4 regions of the Streptomyces sp. NBC_00353 genome follow, and region 1 is predicted to be linked to each of the others. Evidence: riboswitches for the same ligand, from Rfam matches in the RefSeq annotation. Region 1 holds a riboswitch; each other region holds the start of a gene.
What was found. Region 1 has a riboswitch for cyclic di-AMP ahead of OHA88_RS38860 (transglycosylase SLT domain-containing protein). Riboswitches for the same ligand answer to the same signal wherever they lie in the genome.
Positions count from the first base shown of each region.

Region 2: linked by a shared signal. The riboswitch ahead of OHA88_RS25245 (M23 family metallopeptidase) and the one ahead of OHA88_RS38860 (transglycosylase SLT domain-containing protein) in region 1 are both predicted to bind cyclic di-AMP.
Region 3: linked by a shared signal. The riboswitch ahead of OHA88_RS15190 (M23 family metallopeptidase) and the one ahead of OHA88_RS38860 (transglycosylase SLT domain-containing protein) in region 1 are both predicted to bind cyclic di-AMP.
Region 4: linked by a shared signal. The riboswitch ahead of OHA88_RS27615 (transglycosylase family protein) and the one ahead of OHA88_RS38860 (transglycosylase SLT domain-containing protein) in region 1 are both predicted to bind cyclic di-AMP.

Region 1 covers NZ_CP107985.1:8,629,736-8,634,777, reverse strand. The annotation lists gene OHA88_RS38865 (GMC oxidoreductase) at 1-1,598, opposite strand, end outside; gene OHA88_RS38860 (transglycosylase SLT domain-containing protein) at 2,028-2,795, opposite strand; cyclic di-AMP (ydaO/yuaA leader) riboswitch at 2,798-2,985, opposite strand; gene dacB (D-alanyl-D-alanine carboxypeptidase/D-alanyl-D-alanine endopeptidase) at 4,576-5,042, shown strand, end outside.
Region 2 covers NZ_CP107985.1:5,568,633-5,573,674, reverse strand. The annotation lists gene OHA88_RS25255 (PrsW family intramembrane metalloprotease) at 1-596, shown strand, start outside; gene OHA88_RS25250 (aldo/keto reductase) at 601-1,545, opposite strand; gene OHA88_RS25245 (M23 family metallopeptidase) at 1,713-2,831, opposite strand; cyclic di-AMP (ydaO/yuaA leader) riboswitch at 2,843-2,995, opposite strand; gene OHA88_RS25240 (PP2C family protein-serine/threonine phosphatase) at 3,244-4,428, opposite strand; tRNA gene OHA88_RS25235 (tRNA-Met) at 4,667-4,740, opposite strand; gene OHA88_RS25230 (SPFH domain-containing protein) at 4,858-5,042, opposite strand, start outside.
Region 3 covers NZ_CP107985.1:3,330,161-3,335,202, reverse strand. The annotation lists gene OHA88_RS15200 (M16 family metallopeptidase) at 1-1,319, shown strand, start outside; gene OHA88_RS15195 (M16 family metallopeptidase) at 1,346-2,728, shown strand; cyclic di-AMP (ydaO/yuaA leader) riboswitch at 2,936-3,105, shown strand; gene OHA88_RS15190 (M23 family metallopeptidase) at 3,119-3,937, shown strand; gene OHA88_RS15185 (GntR family transcriptional regulator) at 4,150-4,878, shown strand.
Region 4 covers NZ_CP107985.1:6,095,752-6,100,793, forward strand. The annotation lists gene OHA88_RS27605 (cytochrome P450 family protein) at 1-939, shown strand, start outside; gene OHA88_RS27610 (transglycosylase family protein) at 1,045-1,980, shown strand; cyclic di-AMP (ydaO/yuaA leader) riboswitch at 2,281-2,451, shown strand; gene OHA88_RS27615 (transglycosylase family protein) at 2,455-3,153, shown strand; gene eno (phosphopyruvate hydratase) at 3,436-4,716, shown strand; gene OHA88_RS27625 (FtsB family cell division protein) at 4,819-5,042, shown strand, end outside.

The DNA of each region.
Region 1 (5,042 bases):
GCGGTGATGGTGACGAACGGATTGACGCTGGTGTTGCCGGGGATCAGCGAGCCGTCGATGACGTACAGGCCGGAGTAACCGTGCAAGCGGCCGTAGTTGTCGGTGGCGCGGTTCAGCACCGCGCCGCCGAGCGGGTGGTACGTGAGGTGGTCGCCCCAGATCTTGTAGGTGCCGAAGAGATCGGTCCGGTAGATCGTCCCCTCCTTCTGGTTGATCCTGTCGAAGATCGTCCTGGCGGCGTCGATGGACGGCTGCTTCCATGCGGTCTGCCAGTTCAGGTCGACCTTGCCCGTCGCGGCGTTCCAGGTGAACTCGGCCCGGTTCGGGTTCTTGGTGATGGACAGGTAGAACGAGGCGAACGTCTCGATCCCGGTGGGCAGCGGCGCGACCTCGGCGAACGCGCCACCGGCGGCCCAGTTGTCGATGCCGCCGGTGGGAATGGATGCCTGGAGGCTGCCGGTGGGGTCCCACAGGTGGTTGGCCCGGCCGCACATGACGTTGCCGTTGTCGCCCCATCCTTTGCCGATCTCGTCGTTCAGGTCGGCGAGCGCGCCGGTGGCCTTCAGCTTGACCAGGAGCTTGCTGGTGCCCACGCTGCCGGCCGCGAAGAACACCCGGTCCGCGGTCACCGTCTTGGTGGCCGTGGTGACACCGCCGGTGTCGATCTGGTCGATGACGACCGTATAGCCGCCGCCCGCCGCCGGAGCGACCGAAGTGACCTTGTGCAGCGGCGAGATGGCGACCCTGCCGGTGGCCCTGATCCGGTCGATGTACGTCTTCTGCAGCGATTTCTTGCCGTAGTTGTTGCCGTAGAGGATCTCGCCGGCCAGCGCCGACCTGGGGACGGTTCCGGCCTCTTCCTGCTTCATGTAGTCCCAGTCGTACACGGTGGGCACGAAGACGAACGGGAAGCCGGCACGCTGGGCCTGCTTGCGGCCGACCCGGGCGTACTGGTAGCACGCGGCGGTGTCGAACCAGGCAGGATCGATGGTGCTGGCACCGAGCCCGGCATTGGCGCGCGGGTAGTAGATCCCGTACATCTCGTCGGCGTCCACCGACGGGAGGACGGCCCCGAAGTTCTCGCGCTTGGGGGTGACCGCCATGCCACCGTTGACCAGCGAGCCGCCACCGACACCGCGGCCCTGGTAGACCGTGATCCCGCTGAACTCCTCGGCGTCGAGGATCCCGGTGCTGCGGGTGACGTTCTTGTCGATGGGGAAGCCGAGGAAATTACTGAGGGGCTGCTTGGTCCTGGTGCGGAGCCAGTACGACCGGCTGTCCGGCGAGGTCGTATTGGCGAAGATCTTGCCGTCCGGGCCGGGGGTGTCCCAGGCCATGCCCATTTCGATCATGTGCACGTCGACGCCCGACTGGGCGAGACGCAGGGCGGCGACGGATCCGCCGTATCCGGTGCCGATCACGAGGGCCGGGACATGAGCCCCGGAGTCGATCGGAGCGGCCGCGGAGCCGACCCCGGCCTGGGCCGGGGTGCTGTGACCCGCGAGGGCCACGGCACCTAAAATAGAACCAGTTCCTGTGATGAATCTTCGACGCGAAACGCCCTTGGTGCCTGCATCATGCATGGTAGAGTCACTCATGTGACACGCCTCACTCTCGACAGAGTGAAACTCGTTCTACTGCCGTTTGCGCGTTAAGTCACTACATACCTGTGGGTAACTTCCGCTCGGGGGCGTACCCCGGATACGCCACACCGGGCGTCAGCGCACAGCGGGCCGGTCCGCGATGTACCGCTCGACCGCCGCCGAGCGTCGACCCACGCAGCAGGGTCCGGCGACGGGGCGTGAACACCAGGCGAGGAAGCCGAATCCACGGCCGATGCGGTAGCTCCTGTGACACCCTCGGACGGATTCGATCGGGACACCGGCCTCCCGCAGGGCGCCTGCGTAATCGGTCCCCCTGGCCGCACGTGCCGAGCGCCTGCGCGAGCAGGGACGGGAACGGGTGGCGAGGCCCCCTCGGACCCTCGCCACCCGTCACTCCTCAACCGGCATCAACGCAACCGGGCGTCAGTAAGCCCCGAACACGTTGTCGATCGAACCGTACTTGGCGGCGGCGTAGTTGCACGCAGCCGTGATGTTGGCGACCGGGTCGTAGATGTCCATCGACGTGCCGGCCACGTGGTAGGCCTTGAACGTGGGGTCGATGACCTGCAGGAGCCCCTTGGACGGTGTGCCCTTGGCGGCGTTCGAGTCCCAGTTGTTGATGGCCTTGGGGTTGCCCGAGGACTCGCGGATGATGTTGCGGTGGATGCCGTCGTAGCTGCCGGGGATGCCGTGCTGCGCCATGACAGCCAGCGACTCCTTGATCCAGCCGTCGAGGTTGTTCGTGTACGTCACGGGCTTCGCGACGGCAGGGGTGGCACTGCTCGCGGCCGGCTTGGACTCGACAGCCGTGGACTCGGCCTTGGCACCGATGGTCAGCTTCATGCCCGGGCGGATCAGGCCGGGGTCGGAGCCGATGACCTCGCGGTTGTCCTGGTACAGCTGCTGCCAGCCGCCGGTCACGGAATGCCCAGCGGCGATCTTGTAAAGGGTGTCACCGGCTATCACGGAATAGACGGAGGGCGTAGCCTTCGCGGCGGCAATTGCCTTGGCAGGGGCCGCAGCGGGCGCCACAGTCTTTGTGGCGGCGGTGACGGACTGCGCCGGCGCTGCCGAGGCAGTGGTCGCACCGATCAAAGGAAGCGCGAGAGCGGCTCCCCCCGCGCTCACGGCGATGAAACCGCGAGTCAGCGAACTGGACGTACGACGACGGTGGTTACCCGTTGCGGGCATGGTGCATTCCTCTCCGTCGCCTACGAGGTGAGCTGTCGGGTTCAGGCTGGAGTTGCCTGGCCGTATGGGAATACGGCTTCACCCCTAGCCGTTCCGGATACCGGATCGGCTGCTTACCTGGGTCCCCCGCTCCTGCCGTACGTGAGTGGTCGGATTCCCGGACGGCGGCAGGATTCGGCGTTCCATCCGGATTGACGGTGACCGTAGGCGAGAAACTCCGACCTGAACAAGCCCCCACTTTTCGATCACAATTCATTTACAAGATCGAGTCGGGGAATTATCGGAAATCCACACCCGCCCGCGAAGCCAATTTTCTTGGCGCAGAAGGGAACCGAGCGGTACGCCGTCGCGTCCGCGGGTCCGGAAAGTGACCCTCGCCACTCGGTCCGAAAAGGGCGATTTGCCCGGCAGGCGAGGCCTCGACCCGTGCGAGTCATGCATTCACTGACATGGAGAGCAATTTCTCTCTATTAACCAAATTGGGACATTTAAGACATTTGCGGACGGGCGAGGTCTTCGACTCGTCGGGACGGACGTCCCCGCGGGAGGCAACAGCAGAGGCGGCAGCGCATCAGGCCTCTCCACCGGCTGCGGCACACGAGTGGCCGCCCACCGACCGGGGCGCGCAGGCTCACGCGAACGACGCCCCGACGGGCACAGGAGGTGCCGTACGCCTTCGGCGTGCCCGGCATGGTGCGCGAACGCCCTGCCCGCCCGCCGGGGCCGTCCGGCAGCACGAGAGAAGTGACGGCGATGGAGCGCCCCGGGTGCTGATCACCGTGCCGCTCTCGCCGCGCAGCATCGCCCGGCCATCGGCTTGCTGCATACCGGCCGTCCGGACCGGGCACAGCGGCGGGCCCTGGTCGTCCTGCAGTCCCGGCCGGCGAAACCGGGCAACACCCACCCGCACACGATCGTGATCGCCACCGCTGAAGCCGTCGGTCGAGGGGCTCCGGCCGGATGAACCCGACGTGGCCTCGAAGGCTGCTGGATCGATCTTCTTCAGCTTCCCGGCAAAGCGGGAGCGCTCTGCAGGAGTCCTCGCTTCGTCCTCTTCGGAGGAAGCATCCCTCGGGCTCGTCCGGTTCTCGGAGGAGTTCGGAATCGGTCACATCGCCGGTCGTAGCAATGCAGCGACCTCTGCCCGGCGGCGTTGCGGGACAGCCCTTGATGGCAGTCGGGGCCTCGGCTGCTTATCCGAATCCATCCCGATCCTGTGCGTCGAAACCAGCGGTGAACACGCCTGCTCCGGAAGCGATGGGGTAACGCCCCACTTGTCGCCCTGCGTTGATACAGCGATCGCCGGAAGCAGGGGCAGTGGCCGCAGAGTCGAGAGGCGCGCATTCCACCAGTCGATTCCTTCCACCACAATCGTTTCCAAGCCGACGGATTCATCGGAGAAGACCGCCGCGTTGAATCAATCCTCGGAAGTCGGCATGAGCTCGCTTGCATCCCTTGATGCCTGCCGTGTTCCCACGTTGCGCAGTCCTCGTAATCGATTCGGCCCGGCAAAAATTCTGTCGCGCATCAGGTGCGTCGCGACGGAACCGTAGGCAAGGTTCATTCCGGACCGGATGAATCAGTGAATGCCGCCTGAATGCTGATCAGATGCCTTCCAAAGCCACCATGTTCACTGCAGGAACGGTGAGCTGTACCGATTGCGGACAGGAGCAGGCCTCCGTCCGACCCGTCGCCCCTCGGCACCCCGGCCCGGTTGCCCCCTGGATCCGAACGCCGTAGGCCTTCCGCCGAGGATCCGGATGCCTGATCATCTCTTTCCATGCGCATGCCAACGACTCACCGAAGATTCCGCCATCGGGCCTTGCTCTGGGCCGTCGCCGCAAGCCTGGCTCTGACAGCCACCTCAGGAGCGCCGGCCGGGGCCGACACCCCGGCGCCCGGCCTGTCGCAGACCCTTGACCAGATTCTCGGCGACACCCGGTTGAACGGCGCCCAGGTCGGAGTCGTCGTCAGCGACGCCGAGACCGGGCAGACGCTCTATCAACGCAACGGCGATGGCCGCCTGGTACCCGCATCCAGTACCAAACTTCTGACGTCGACCGCGGCCATGGCACTGCTGGGCCCCGACTACCGGTTCAGCACCGACGTGCTCGCGGACGGCTCCCGCCACGGGTCCGTGTTCCAGGGCGACGTGTATCTTCGCGGCACCGGCGACCCCACGATGCTGGCCGAGGACTACGACCGGCTGGCCGCCACGGTCGCCGCAGCGGGGATTCGCCGGTTCAC
Region 2 (5,042 bases), 3.1 Mb from region 1:
GCTGGCTCACCCCGGCGGAGCCGCTCGCGCTCTCCTCGATGCGGGCCCGCGGTATGGCCCGGGACATGGCGCGCCACCAGCACGCGAGTGCCCACGGAAGCGCGAGTGCCTACAGCACCTCGTACGGAGTGCCGTACACAAGCCCCGGCTACGGCTACCCCGCGCCCGGCCCGCCACCGGCCCACTCGCCGGCGTACGGCAGCAGCCGGGTCGTGGCGCAGGTCCGCAGTCATGCCAAGGCGCAGGCCAAGGCGCGCGGCAGAGCGGCCGCCCGTGCGGTCGCCGAGTACGAGTCGTTCGCGACGTCGCTGGCGTTCCTGCGCCGCCGGGCCCGCCGCGGGGCCGCGGACCCGGACTTCGTGGCGCGGGAGCTGGAGCTGCTGCACCATCTCTGGCAGCGCAGGGAGGTGGCCGGACCCGCGCTGACGTACGCGGCGCAGGCGACGGGCCGCCTGCGCCCCCGGTACATACCTGCGGGGCCGGCCCCGCACCCGCAGTACGGCGGCTACAGCCCGAACCCGTATCTGCCACCCCATGCCCAGCAGCCGTATGCCCGGCCGCCGTACGGCAGCGGCCCGCCTCCGCGCCCCTGGTGAGGGCTCAGGCGGATGCCTCGGTGAGCTCCGCCAGTTCCTGCTCGGTCAGTTGAAGGTCGGCCACGGCCACCAGGGCGGGCACCTGCTCGACCGTACGGGCGGAGGCGATCGGCGCGGCGACGGTCGGACGGGCGGCGAGCCAGGCCAGGGCGACGGTCGCGATCTCGGCGCTGCGCTCCTTGGCGACCTTGTCGAGTGCGGCCAGGACCTTCTGTCCGCGCTCCGACGCCAGGTGCTGGCCGGCCTTCTCGGCCCGCGCGCTCTCCACCGACGCGCCCGGGCGGTACTTGCCGGTGAGGAAGCCCGAGGCCAGGGCGAAGTACGGGACGGCGGCGAGACCGGCGCGGGCGGCCGTCTCCTGGAGCTCTCCCTCGTAGGTGTCGCGGGAGACGAGGTTGTAGTGCGGCTGCAGGGCGACGTAACGGGCGAGCCCCTCGCGCTCGGAGAAGTCCAGGGACGCCTGGAGCCGCTCCGGGCTGATGTTGGAGGCGGCGATCTCGCGCACCTTGCCCTCCTTCACCAGCTGGTCGAGGGCGGTGACGATCTCCTCGACCGGAACGGTCTCGTCGTCGAAGTGCGTGTAGTAGAGGTCGATGTGGTCGGTGCCCAGCCGGCGCAGCGACTCCTCGGCCGCGGCCTTGATGGTGGCGGCGGAGAGCCCCTTGTACGCGGGGTGGGCGCCGACCTTGGTGGCGACGACGATGTCGGAACGGTTGGCGCGTGCGGCGAGCCACTTGCCGATGACCGTCTCCGACTCGCCGCCCTCGTTGCCGGGGATCCACGCGGAGTACGCGTCGGCGGTGTCCAGGAAGTTGCCGCCCGCCGCGACGTACGCGTCGAGTACGGCGAACGACTGCGCCTCGTCGGCGGTCCAGCCGAAGACGTTGCCACCGAGCGCGAGCGGGAAGACCTGGAGGTCGGAAGAGCCGAGCTTACGAAGAGAAGTCATAAATGGATCAACGGACTCCGCCGCGCCCGCTATTCCGTACCGGGGGGTCCACACGGGTATCCGCACCGGCGTCGCAAGGACCGGGATATGAACAGACCGGCAGCCCTGACGTCGGGGGGTGAGCGTCAGGACTGCCGGGTTCGAGGGGCCGGAGAACCGGCGCGGGCTCAGACGGTGAGGCCCTTGTCGCGCAGCCAGGTCATCGGGTCGATGCCCGTGCCGTCCGGGGTGTGGACCTCCAGGTGGAGGTGGGGTCCGGTCACGTTGCCGGTGGCTCCGACACGGCCGATGGTGTCACCGGTGGTGACCTTCTGGCCGACGCTGACGTCGATCGACGACTGGTGGCAGAACCACAGCTCCGTACCGTCCTCGAGCTCCAGGACCGTGCGGTAGCCGTACGAACCGGACCAGCCCGCCGACTTGATGGTGCCGCTGTGGACGGCCTTGATCGGCGTGCCGGTCGGCGCCGCGAAGTCGAGTCCGGTGTGGTAGCCGGAGGACCACATCGAACCGGCCTGGCCGAAGGTCGAGGTGATCGTGTACGAGGAGGTGGGGATGGCGTAGGAGGCGGCGAGCTTGGCAAGCCGTGCGGCCTCGGCCTTCGCCTTCGCCTCTTCCTCCGCCTTCTTCTTCTCGGCGGCGACCTTGGCCTCGGCGACGTCCTGCTTCGCCTTGGCCTCGGCGGCAGCCTTCTCCGCGGCAGCCTTCTCCTCAGCGGCCTTGGCCTCCGCGTCGGCGGCGTTCTGCTGCTGCTCGGCCTGCTGGAGGATGCGGGCGCGCAGCGCCTCGCCGGCGTCGGTGGTGCCCTGCTCGGCCTCGGCGGTGGTGATGCCGGCGCTGGTGAGCGGGGCGGTGGCAGCCGCGGACTTCGCCTGGTCGGTGGCGGACTCGTCGGAGAACAGGGCGCCCACGCCGGGAAGGGACTTGGCGTCGGGGAGGTTGTCCGCGAGGGAATCGGGAAGGGAGATGGAGACCGGCGGCTTGCTCTGCGCGGTGGCCATGCCACCCGCGCCCACGGCCGCGATGACGCCGACTCCGAGCACCGTGGAGCTGCGGGCCAGCCCGTTGCGCTGCTTGACGACGCGGTGCCTGCCGCGTACGGGGCGAACGGACTCCTCCGTGGGGTTCCATTCCTCCCACGTCCGTTCGGTCCCACCGAAACCGTCGGTCGCGAACTCAGTGGTGAACTCGGCGCCGAAATCGGTCCGCTGCTCGGTTCCGTACTCGGTCGTGAAGTCGGAGCCGAACCGGGAGGGGGCTTCGGGGGCAGGCTTGTTGGACGCCACGGGGGCGCACTCCTTTCCTTCCTTCTCGCCTACCGGGTTAGCTGACGGGTTCGGAGCAGGAAGGTCTCCTACGGATCCCTCTGCCTCTCACGAGACACAGGTGTCCGATTCACCCCATGTAGGTGGTTCCCCGGTTCCCTTGCGGAATTCGGCGCTCGCGCACGGTGCCGCCACTGACGACGGCTGGGACAACCGCGCTGCGTTATCGAACGTTAATAGACGGACGGGTCCGATTCCAAGCCGTTCCCACTGATCGTTAACGGCCTTGGCCTGGACTTTACGGGACACAATCGGGCGGAAACGGGCGAGTTGATCGCCACTCAGCCACCACCCGTTTTCTGACGTTGTATCAAATGTTATGCGGAGCGAGGCCCTTCGATTACGCACGGTGGCATCGCCCTGCAGAACCCCTTCACCGACTCAGCTCTTCCTCACTCGCGTCCCGGCCCACGATCTTCACAGTCCTGCGCCGCTTCGGCTGCCCCCGCGCGGGACGTGCGACCGCGAGCAGCGCCATGTCGTCGGTGGACCTGCCGCCGGTGTGCAGCCGTACGTCGTCGGCCAGCGCGGACAGCAGCTCCTCGGGCCCGGGAAAGATCCGCCCGCGCAGCCGGGCCGCCGGATCGTAGAAGTCCCCTTGGGTGTCGCGCGCCTCGGAGAGCCCGTCCGTGTACGTGAGGAGCGTCATCCCGGCGGCCAGCTCCCATACGTCGGCCCGGTCCGTCCACACCCCCAGGTCCATGCCGAGCGGCAGCGCGGGCACGGTCGGCGACAACACCTCCAGTGAGCCGTCGGGGTGGAGCAGCAGCGGTTCGGGGTGGCCGCGGTTGACGATCCGTACCTCGGCCGCACCGGGCGGGATCTCGGCGAGCACGGCGGTGACGAACCCCTCGACCGGATCGATCCCGCCCTGCCTCGCCCCCTCCCGCGCCAGCGCCCGCTCCAGCCTCCGAGCCACGCCCTCCAGCGAATCCTCCTGCTCGGCGGCCTCCCGGAACGCGCCGATGACCACCGCCACCGTCCCGACCGCTTCGAGCCCCTTGCCCCGCACGTCCCCGACCACGAGCCGTACCCCGTACGAGCTCTCCGCCACGGCGAACAGGTCACCGCCGACGAATTCGTCCGCCTGGGCCGCCTCGTACCGCGCGGCGACATGGAGCCCCCCGATCCGCTCGGACGGTGTCGGCAGCACGGCCCGCATGGCGGTCTCCGCGATGACCCGCGCCGAAGCCAGCTGCTCGTTGCTGCGCCGTACGACCCGGTTGATGACGACGGCAAGGACCGCGACCGTGAACACGGTGACGAGCTCGATGAACGGCACGACGTGCAGCAGACCGTCGCCGGGCAACCGCAGCGAGAGGATCGAGAAGACCGCGGCGAGGCCCGTAAGGACGGTGCTGGCCGGCGAGAAGAACGGTGCGGCGATCAGCGGAGCGGCCACGAACATCGGCACGGCGGTGAAGGGGGGTGGGCTGAGGTAGTCGAAGACGAACCCACCGACGATCATCAGAATCGGCAGCGCACGCACGAACCACCAGGCCCAGCCGCGCACCACGGCCCGCCCCCTGACCCGCCCCCCGCGCAGCTTCGTCGCCATCCCCACCTGTGGTCTCCTGCCCGGCGCGCCCTGTGCTGTCCTGGGCGGTGCGCCCTGTGGTCTCCTGCCCCGTGCACGCACGGCTGTCCCGACCTGCACGCGCACGGCTGCGGGCATGGGCCCGCTTCCCAGGCTTGCCGGAGCGGCGTCGCGCGGCGACTCCACATCGGCCGAAGGGGGGACGGAAAACACGAATCAGGCCCGGCACGCTTAATGCATGCCGGGCCTGATTCTTCAGTAGCGGGGACAGGATTTGAACCTGCGACCTCTGGGTTATGAGCCCAGCGAGCTACCGAGCTGCTCCACCCCGCGTCGGTAAACACAACTCTACGCCATCAGGAACGGACTGCTGACCACCAATGAAATGGCTGCCCGATCCAACGGCCCCGACGCCTTTCCCGCACCTTTCCCGCACCTGCCATGGGCAGGTCAGTTCGAGTCGGTGATGTGCGGCGCCCGCTTCGCGTCGACCGCCGGTTTCCCCGCGCTCGCGCTGCGCTGGAGCGAGTGGAGGATGGCCAGCCCCTGGCCCACCACCCCGGCCGCCATCTCGTTGACCCCGTTGGTGCCGTTGAGCACGGTGAGGTTGGCCCCCTTCATCCCGCGGGCGGCCG
Region 3 (5,042 bases), 5.3 Mb from region 1:
ACCGTCTGGCCAACGGCCTGCGCGTGGTGCTCTCCGAGGACCATCTGACCCCGGTCGCCGCGGTGTGCCTCTGGTACGACGTCGGTTCGCGCCACGAGGTCAAGGGGCGCACGGGTCTGGCGCATCTCTTCGAGCACCTGATGTTCCAGGGCTCCGGACAGGTCAAGGGGAACGGACACTTCGAACTGGTGCAGGGGGCCGGCGGCTCCCTCAACGGGACCACCAGCTTCGAACGGACCAACTACTTCGAGACGATGCCCACGCACCAGCTGGAGCTGGCCCTGTGGCTCGAGGCCGACCGGATGGGCTCACTGCTCGCCGCGCTCGACGACGAGTCCATGGAGAACCAGCGGGACGTCGTCAAGAACGAGCGCCGTCAGCGCTACGACAACGTGCCGTACGGCACGGCGTTCGAGAAGCTGACCGCTCTCGTCTACCCGGAGGGCCACCCGTACCACCACACCCCGATCGGCTCGATGGCCGACCTGGACGCAGCGACGCTCGACGACGCACGCACCTTCTTCCGTACGTACTACGCGCCCAACAACGCGGTGCTGTCCGTGGTCGGTGACATCGACTCCGAGCAGACGCTCGCCTGGATCGAGAAGTACTTCGGCTCCATCCCGTCCCACGACGGCAAGCAGCCGCCGCGCGACGGCGCGCTCCCCGAGACCATCGGCGAGCAGCTGCGTGAAGAGGTCCGTGAGGAGGTCCCGGCGCGGGCGCTGATGGCCGCCTACCGGCTGCCGCACGACGGCACCCGGGAGTGCGACGCCGCCGACCTCGCGCTGACCGTGCTGGGCGGTGGCGAGTCCTCCCGGCTGCACAACCGCCTGGTCCGCCGCGACCGGACGGCCGTGGCGGCCGGATTCGGACTGCTGCGGCTCGCCGGTGCGCCCTCGCTCGGCTGGCTGGACGTGAAGACGTCCGGCGGGGTCGAGGTGGCGCAGATCGAGACCGCGGTCGACGAGGAGCTGGCCCGGTTCGCGGCCGAGGGTCCGACGCCCGAGGAAATGGAGCGCGCCCAGGCCCAGTTGGAGCGCGAGTGGCTGGACCGGCTCGGTACGGTGGCGGGCCGCGCCGACGAACTGTGCCGGTTCGCCGTGCTGTTCGGTGACCCGCAGCTCGCCCTGACCGCCGTCCAGCGGGTGCTCGACGTCACCGCGGAAGAGGTCCAGGCGGCCGCCAGGGCCCAGCTTCACCCCGACAACCGGGCGGTGCTCGTCTACGAGCCGGTCGAGCCGGCCGAGTCCACCGATGGGGCGGCCGCCGACGAGACGGACGCCGACACCGACGCGCACGAAGGGGCGGACAAGTGACCGACGCTGCCGCGACTGGAGTATCGATGGAGTACCACCCGCAGCCGACCGCGGGCACGGCCAGGCCCTGGGCCTTCCCCGCCCCCGAGCGCGGCGCCCTGCCCAACGGGCTCACGGTGCTGCGCTGCCACCGCCCCGGCCAGCAGGTCGTCGCGGTCGAGATCTACCTCGACGCCCCGCTGGACGCCGAGCCCGAGGGCCTCGACGGCGTGGCCACGATCATGGCGCGGGCGCTGTCCGAGGGCACCGACAAGCACTCCGCGGAGGAGTTCGCAGCCGAGCTGGAGCGCTGCGGGGCCACCCTCGACGCGCACGCCGACCACCCCGGCGTCCGGGTCTCCCTCGAGGTCCCGGCCTCCCGGCTGGCCAAGGCGCTCGGTCTGGTCGCCGAGGCGCTGCGGGCACCCGCGTTCTCCGACAGCGAGATCGAGCGGCTGGTACGCAACCGGCTCGACGAGATCCCGCACGAGCAGGCCAACCCGGCCCGCCGCGCCGCCAAGCAGCTCTCCAAGGAGCTCTTCCCGGCCACCGCGCGGATGTCGCGCCCGCGCCAGGGCACCGAGGAGACGGTGGAGCGGATCGACTCCGCGGCCGTCCGCAGCTTCTACGAGGCCCATGTCCGCCCCTCCACCGCGACCGCCGTGGTCGTCGGTGATCTCACGGGCATCGACCTGGAGGCGTTGCTCGCCGACACCGTCGGCGACTGGTCCGGGAACAGCGCCGAGTCCCGGCCGGTCCCGCCGATCACCGCCGACGACACCGGCCGAGTGGTCATCGTCGACCGTCCAGGAGCCGTGCAGACCCAGTTGCTGATCGGCCGCATCGGAGCCGACCGGCACGACAGCGTGTGGCCGGCCCAGGTCCTCGGCACGTACTGCCTGGGCGGCACGCTCACCTCCCGGCTGGACCGGGTGCTGCGCGAGGAGAAGGGCTACACCTACGGCGTACGGGCCTTCGCGCAGGTCCTGCGGTCGTCGGCGCCGGACTCCGCCTCCGGGGCGACGGGCGCCGCGATGCTGGCCATCAGCGGCTCGGTGGACACGGAATCCACCGGACCGGCGCTCGGCGACCTGTGGACGGTCCTGCGGACGCTGGCGGCCGAGGGCCTGACCGACGCCGAGCGCGAGACGGCCGTGCAGAACCTCGTGGGTGTCGCCCCGCTGAAGTTCGAGACGGCGGCCTCGGTCGCGGGCACGCTCGCCGACCAGGTCGAGCAGCACCTCCCGGACGACTACCAGGCGCAGCTGTACGCCCGCCTCGCCGAGACCGGCACGGTCGAGGCGACCGCGGCGGTGGTCAGCGCCTTCCCGGTGGACCGTCTGGTCACGATCCTCGTCGGCGACGCCGCGCAGATCGAGGAGCCGGTCCGGGCGCTGGGCATCGGAGAGGTGTCGGTCGTTACCGGCTGACGTATCAAATAACCGCATATCGGGACAGAGGGAGACCCCTGCGAGTGGCTTCTCGCCGGGGTCTTCCCTTTTGTCTGATTTGTCGGATAGATGCCCGTGTGCCCTGTGGGATGCGCTACAAAACGCCCTGTCCGTTTGGTGAATGAAAGTCCCCCCGCTTAGCGTCGGCAGCGCTGTCCGTCACCCGTATGCCGCATCCGCGGCGCCGGGCAGCTATCGCCGAGTCCCCGTCAGGCGCGAGCCTGGGGAGCCGGGGACCCACGCAGTCCCTGGGGTGAATCGGATGCCTGCGCGCCTCTTGTGGGGCTCGCGGATCCGTAGGAGACCTTCCTGCTCCGAACCCGTCAGCTAACCCGGTAGGCGAGAAGGAAGGAAAGGACCAGCCACCTCATGGCGTTCACCCGCCCCACCGGGAAGCACCGTGCCCCGAACCGTCTGACGCGCAAGAGCGCGCAGATAGCCGGCATCGCAGCTCTGGCCACCACCGGCGTCATCGGTGGGCTGGCCTCTCCGGCGCTCGCCGCCGGTACCGAAGCCCCCTCCGTCAGCGAGACCGGCCTGAACCAGGTCATCGCCATCGAGGGCACCCTCGCCGAGCAGGTGGCCACCCAGGCCGACGTGCAGAAGCGCCAGGCCGAGATCGCCGCCAAGGCGAAGGCGGCCGCCCAGGCCAAGGCCGCTGCCAAGGCGAAGGCCGAAGCGAACGCCAAGGCGGCAGCCGAGGCCAAGGCCGAAGCCCGCGCCAAGGCGGCCCGCGAGGCGAAGGCGCGCGCCGCCCGTTCCGCCGAGCGCACCCGCCTCGGAGCCTTCCAGCTCCCGATCGCCGGTTCGTACGTCACCACCGGCTACAAGTCCAGCGGCTCCCTCTGGTCCTCCGGCCGCCACTCGGGCATCGACTTCCACGCCCCCTCCGGCAGCTCCGTCGTCGCCGTCGGCGCCGGCACGGTCGTCGAGGCCGGCTGGGGCGGCGCGTACGGCAACAACATCGTGCTCCGGATGACGGACGGCACGTACACCCAGTACGGTCACCTCTCGTCGATCGGCGTGTCGGTCGGCCAGAGCGTCGGCGCGGGCCAGCGCATCGGTTTCTCCGGCTCGACCGGCAACTCCACCGGACCGCACCTCCACTTCGAGGCCCGGACCACGCCTTCGTACGGCTCCGACATGGACCCCGTCGCGTATCTGCGCGCCCACGGCGTCAACGTCTGACCGACGCAGCACCCCAGAAGGCCCCGGCTTCCCGCCGGGGCCTTCGGCGTACCCGGACCGGCCCCCGCCGGAGGCGCTTGCCGAACCGTCTTCGGACCAAAAGATATTCATGGATTTCGACTCGGCGTCGGAAATGCAGCCGCATTGCAATAGAGTCACAGAACAGGCGTCGATCGGCCGCGTTTCGCGGGGATTAAGGCGGAGGTTCGGACATGCGCATTCCGGCGCATTCGGTATGCACGGCAATCCGTGACGACATCGTCTCCGGTGTCTTCGAACGCGGCAGCAGACTCACCGAGGAACTGCTCGCACGTCGTTACGGGGTGTCCCGTGTCCCGGTACGGGAAGCGCTGCGCACCCTGGAGTCCGAGGGTTTCGTGGTCACCCGCCGGCACGCCGGAGCCTGTGTCGCCGAGCCCACCGAGCAGGAGGCCGCCGACCTGCTGGAGGTCCGGATGCTGCTGGAGCCGCTGGGTGCGGCCCGCGCCGCGCAGCGCCGCACCGAGGCACACCTCAAAGTCCTCCGCGGCCTGGTCAGGCTGGGGCAGGAGCGGGCCAGGCGGGGCGAGGGCGAGGATCTGCGCTCGCTGGGCGGCTGGTTCCACGAGACGCTCGCCCAGGCCTCCGGCAGCCCCGGCCTCATCGCGCTGCTCACCCAGCTCCGGCACAAGATCGCCTGGATGTACGCGGTCGAGCAGCCGGCCCGCCCCACCGATTCCTGGGCCGAGCACGGGGCCATCGTGGACGCAGTCGCGCGCGGTGACGCGGAACGGGCCAGAGCGCTGGCCGCGCAGCACGCCGAGCGCGCCACCGCCGCGCACCGGCTGCGGCGTGCGGACCGCAGCCCGGACCGCACCCCGGGCCGTGAGTCCGCCCCGCCGCGGCCCGGCCGGGTGAGAACTTCGCAACATGCCGTAAACACCGCGAGCGGCCGTCATTAACACATGCGCCGTATACAAAGAGATGTAATTCGGCTGGGCTTTGTTTCGGCTGCCCGAATTAACTCCGGAAACCGCGGAAGCTGACTGAAGTGCGCCCGGGGATCGGTATGGTTCGCGAAAACGAAAGAGCCGCGGCCCCGGTCAAAGGTGCCGCGGCTCTGCCG
Region 4 (5,042 bases), 2.5 Mb from region 1:
CCGCGCCGGGTCGCGGAGTTCGCGCCGCGTGTGCAGGAGCTGACGGACCGCCTCATCGACAACTTCATCGAGGAGGGGAGCGCGGACCTCATCCACGACTTCGCGTTCCCGCTCCCCATCTACGCGATCTGCGATCTGCTCGGCGTTCCGCGCGAGGACCAGGACGACTTCCGGGACTGGGCGGGCATGATGATCCGCCACGGCGGCGGGCCGCGCGGCGGGGTGGCGCGGTCGGTGAAGAAGATGCGCGGCTATCTCGCCGAACTCATCCACCGGAAGCGGGAGAACCCCGGGGACGATCTGATCTCGGGGCTGATCCGGGCCAGCGACCACGGCGAGCACCTCACCGAGAACGAGGCCGCCGCCATGGCCTTCATCCTCCTCTTCGCCGGCTTCGAGACGACGGTCAACCTGATCGGCAACGGGGTGTACGCCCTGCTGCGCAATCCCGAGCAGCGGGAGCGGCTGCAGCGCTCGCTCGACGCGGGGGAGACCGGGCTGCTGGAGACCGGCATCGAGGAACTGCTGCGGTACGACGGTCCGGTGGAGCTGGCGACCTGGCGGTTCGCCACCGAACCGCTGGTGCTCGGCGGCCGGCGGATCGCGGCGGGCGATCCCGTACTGGTGGTGCTCGCCGCCGCGGACCGGGATCCGGAACGGTTCGCCGACCCCGACATTCTCGACCTCTCCCGGCGTGACAATCAGCACCTCGGCTACGGGCACGGCATCCACTACTGCCTGGGGGCGCCGCTCGCCCGACTGGAGGGACAGGCCGCGCTGGCCACGCTGCTGAGGCGCCTCCCGGACCTGCGTCTTGCGGTGGAACCTACCGATTTGCGGTGGCGCGGAGGGCTCATCATGCGCGGACTGCGCACTCTTCCCGTGGAGTTCGATCCCGGACATCGCCCGGATGAAGGTGACGCTCTGTCAACTCCGTGACTTTCACGTGATCTGCGCTGCATCGACTTGTGACAAGCGTTCGACTGCCGCTACCTTCACCGTTCGACTCACCAGTCACTTGTCAGTCACACGGAAGGCAACCGCATGGGCTCCGCGAACGGCAGACACCGTCGCCCTCGTCAGGCACCCGCCATCGTCGTCGCCGCAGGCGTCACCGGCTCGGCCATCGCCATCCCGCTGCTCGGTGCGGCCGGTGTGCACGCGGCCGACGCCGCGACCTGGGACCGGGTCGCCGAGTGCGAGAGCGGCGGCATGTGGAGTGCCGACCTCGGCAACGGCTTCTACGGCGGTCTCCAGTTCTCGCAGGACACCTGGAAGTCGTACGGCGGCGAGGCGTACGCCTCGCGTGCCGACCTCGCCAGCCGCTCGCAGCAGATAGCGGTCGCCGAGAAGGTCCTCGACGACCAGGGGCCACGGGCGTGGCCCAGCTGTGCGGTGATCTCCGGGCTCACGGTGGACGGGACGCTGCCGGGTGTCGACCCGGGAGGCCTGCTGTCGGCCGACCCGACGCAGAGCGCGGACCCGTCCGACGAGGCGTCGGACGAGGCGAGCCCGTCGGGCGGGTCGAAGTCGGCGTCCGCCAAGTCGTCGGAGAAGGCGTCCGGCAAGGCGTCCGGCAAGGCGTCGGGCAAGGCGTCGAGCGAGTCGTCATCCGATGTGTCGGATACGTCCGGTTCGGCCGACTCGTCCCTCTCCTCCGGTTCTTCCGGCAGTGAGGCGGGCGGTAAGCACCGTGGCGCGCCCGCCCCGGAGGTGAGCCAGGGTGCGGGAACGGGCGGCGATCGCGACTCGGGTCGCCATGCTTCCCGCGGTAACAGTGACGGACGCGACACGCGCGGCTCGGCCGCTGACGGCACATACACCGTTCGGCCGGGCGACAACCTCTGGGCGATTGCTGATGCACAGAAGGTTCATGGCGGATGGCCGGCGCTCTACGAGGCCAACAAGAGTGCTGTCGGCGATGACCCGGATCTCATTCTCCCTGGCCAGAGCCTCGATCTCGGTGTGAAGGCGGAGTAGGACCAATCTGATCAACAGCTTAAATCACCCCAAAAATCGGGGTAGTTCAGAGGCCTATGTCCACTTATGCGTAAGTGAGACATGGGTCTCTTTGCGTCAATCGGCGTGTCTTGTCCGCCGGCTCCGTCCGCATCGCCCCCCACCTGCGAAAACGATGAACGGCTGGACGCGAGAAGGGGATGATTGTCTGTTATGTCCGTCTTTGAATATGGGGGTTGCGTGCGTTTACGGTCGGAACCGCTCGCACCGCGGGCCCCGTCGACCGTCACGCCGAATCCTGCCGTCGGTCGAAGGGAACAGACGCGTAAAGCGCCGTAGGCAGGAGCGGGGGACCCAGGTAAGCGCCGGGCCCGATGGTCGAAAGACCGTCAGGACCGGCTTGGGGTGAAGTCGCGTGCTAGGACGTGCGACCGGGCAACTCACTTGGCCCGAACCCGACAGCTCACCTCGTAGGCGTCGGTGAGGAGAAGTTCCATGCTGCTGAACAGCAAGGGCAAGCACCGCCGCCCGTCCAAGGCCGTCCGTGTGGCCACGCTCGCCGGTGTCGCCGGTGCCGCCATCGCCGCTCCCCTGATGGGTGCCACGGGCGCCTCCGCCGCCTCCGTCGCCACGTGGGACGCCGTCGCCCAGTGCGAGTCCGGTGGCAACTGGTCCATCAACACCGGCAACGGCTACTACGGCGGCCTGCAGTTCTCGCAGTCCAGCTGGGCCGCCGCCGGTGGCACGCAGTACGCCCCGCGGGCCGACCTGGCCACCAAGGCCCAGCAGATCGCCACCGCCGAGAAGCTCCTCGACATGCAGGGTCCGGGTGCCTGGGGCTGCGCCGGCGCCGGCAACCTGACCAACGACGGTGTCGACCCGGGTGTCGACACCGGCTCCGCCGCCGCGAAGCCGGCCGCGCCGAAGCCGGCCGAGCACACCGAGGCCCCCACCGCCTCCCGCTCGGACCGTGGCACCGCCCCCGCGGCCGCGAAGACCGTCACGACGCCGACCGGCCAGAAGGTCGCGAAGGGCGACGGCGAGTACAAGGTGAAGGCCGGTGACTCGCTCAGCAAGATCGCCGAGGCGCACGAGGTGAAGGGCGGCTGGCACCAGCTGTTCAAGCTGAACAAGAACATCGTCAAGGACGCCGACCTGATCTTCCCGGGTCAGCAGCTCCACCTGACGAAGTAGTACGAACCTCAGCAGAAAAGCTCTCTCCTCCCCTGAGCACCCCGACCCGGCGCGGATTCCCCCGTACGCGCCGGGTCGGGGTTTCTGCGCTCACCGTTCAACTGTTGTGGTTACCGCTCAGTAAGTTTTTGGACATTTGCCCGTCTAAGGGTGCCCTTGGGTCCTTTTTCGTCCCAGGAGGCGGGCGGTCGCCGAACACAGTGGGCCAAGGCGGTTAGGCTCTTGCCGCAAGGCCAAAGCGACCCTGCACAACCAGCGTCATATCCCAGAAGGAGATGCCTCGTGCCGTCCATCGACGTCGTCGTAGCCCGGGAAATCCTCGACTCCCGCGGAAACCCCACGGTCGAGGTCGAGGTTGGCCTCGACGACGGCAGCACCGGCCGTGCTGCCGTTCCGTCCGGCGCCTCCACCGGTGCGTTCGAGGCCATTGAGCTTCGCGACGGTGACCCCAACCGCTACCACGGCAAGGGCGTCGAGAAGGCCGTCCTCGCCGTGATCGAGCAGATCGGCCCGGAGCTCGTCGGCTACGACGCGACCGAGCAGCGGCTGATCGACCAGGCGATGTTCGACCTGGACGCCACCGAGAACAAGGGCTCGCTCGGCGCCAACGCCATCCTCGGCGTCTCGCTGGCCGTCGCGCACGCCGCCTCCGAGGCCTCGGACCTGCCGCTGTTCCGCTACCTCGGTGGCCCGAACGCGCACCTGCTGCCCGTCCCGATGATGAACATCCTCAACGGTGGGTCGCACGCCGACTCCAACGTGGACATCCAGGAGTTCATGATCGCCCCGATCGGCGCGGAGTCCTTCTCCGAGGCCCTGCGCTGGGGCGCCGAGGTCTACCACACGCTGAAGAAGGTCCTGAAGACGAAGGGCCTGTCGACCGGCCTCGGCGACGAGGGCGGCTTCGCGCCGAACCTGGAGTCGAACCGCGCCGCCCTGGACCTCATCATCGAGGCCATCAAGGAGGCCGGTTACGCCCCGGGCAAGGACATCGCGCTCGCGCTCGACGTCGCCGCCTCGGAGTTCTACAAGGACGGCAAGTACGAGTTCGAGGGCAAGTCCCGCTCGGCCGCCGAGATGACCGAGTACTACGAGGAGCTCGTCTCCGCGTACCCGCTGGTCTCCATCGAGGACCCGCTGTACGAGGACGACTGGGCCGGCTGGAACGTCATCACCCAGAAGCTCGGCGCCAAGGTGCAGATCGTCGGCGACGACCTGTTCGTCACCAACCCGGAGCGCCTGGCCCGTGGCATCGAGGAGGGCTCCGCCAACGCCCTGCTCGTCAAGGTCAACCAGATCGGCTCGCTGACCGAGACCCTGGACGCCGTCGAGCTGGCCCAGCGCAACGGCTTCAAGTGCATGATGTCCCACCGCTCCGGCGAGACCGAGGACGTCACCATCGCCGACCTCGCCGTCGCGGTGAACTGCGGTCAGATCAAGACCGGCGCCCCGGCCCGCTCGGACCGTGTCGCCAAGTACAACCAGCTGCTGCGCATCGAGGAGATCCTCGACGACGCGGCGGTGTATGCGGGCCGCTCCGCGTTCCCGCGCTTCAAGGGCTGAGCGCAGGCCCGTCACGGGCCGAAGGCACCGGCCTCCGTCCGTCCCCGCACTCGGTCCCGTACCGTGTGTGGGGACGGACGTGCGTAGTGGGGAGGCGGAGACATGGCCGCGAAGGACCGGGACCGGTTCTCCACCGCGACCCGGCTGCGGCTGCTCGGAGAGCAGACCGCCGCCCGTGTCTACCGGTCCCAGAACCGCCGCCAGGCCCGCCGCTCCCGGCTCACCGGCCGGGCCGCCTTCCTCGCCCTTGTCGTCTGCTCCCTGGTGGTGGCGCTCGCGTACCCGATGCGGCAGTACGTGTCGCAGCGCGACGAGATCGCCGACCA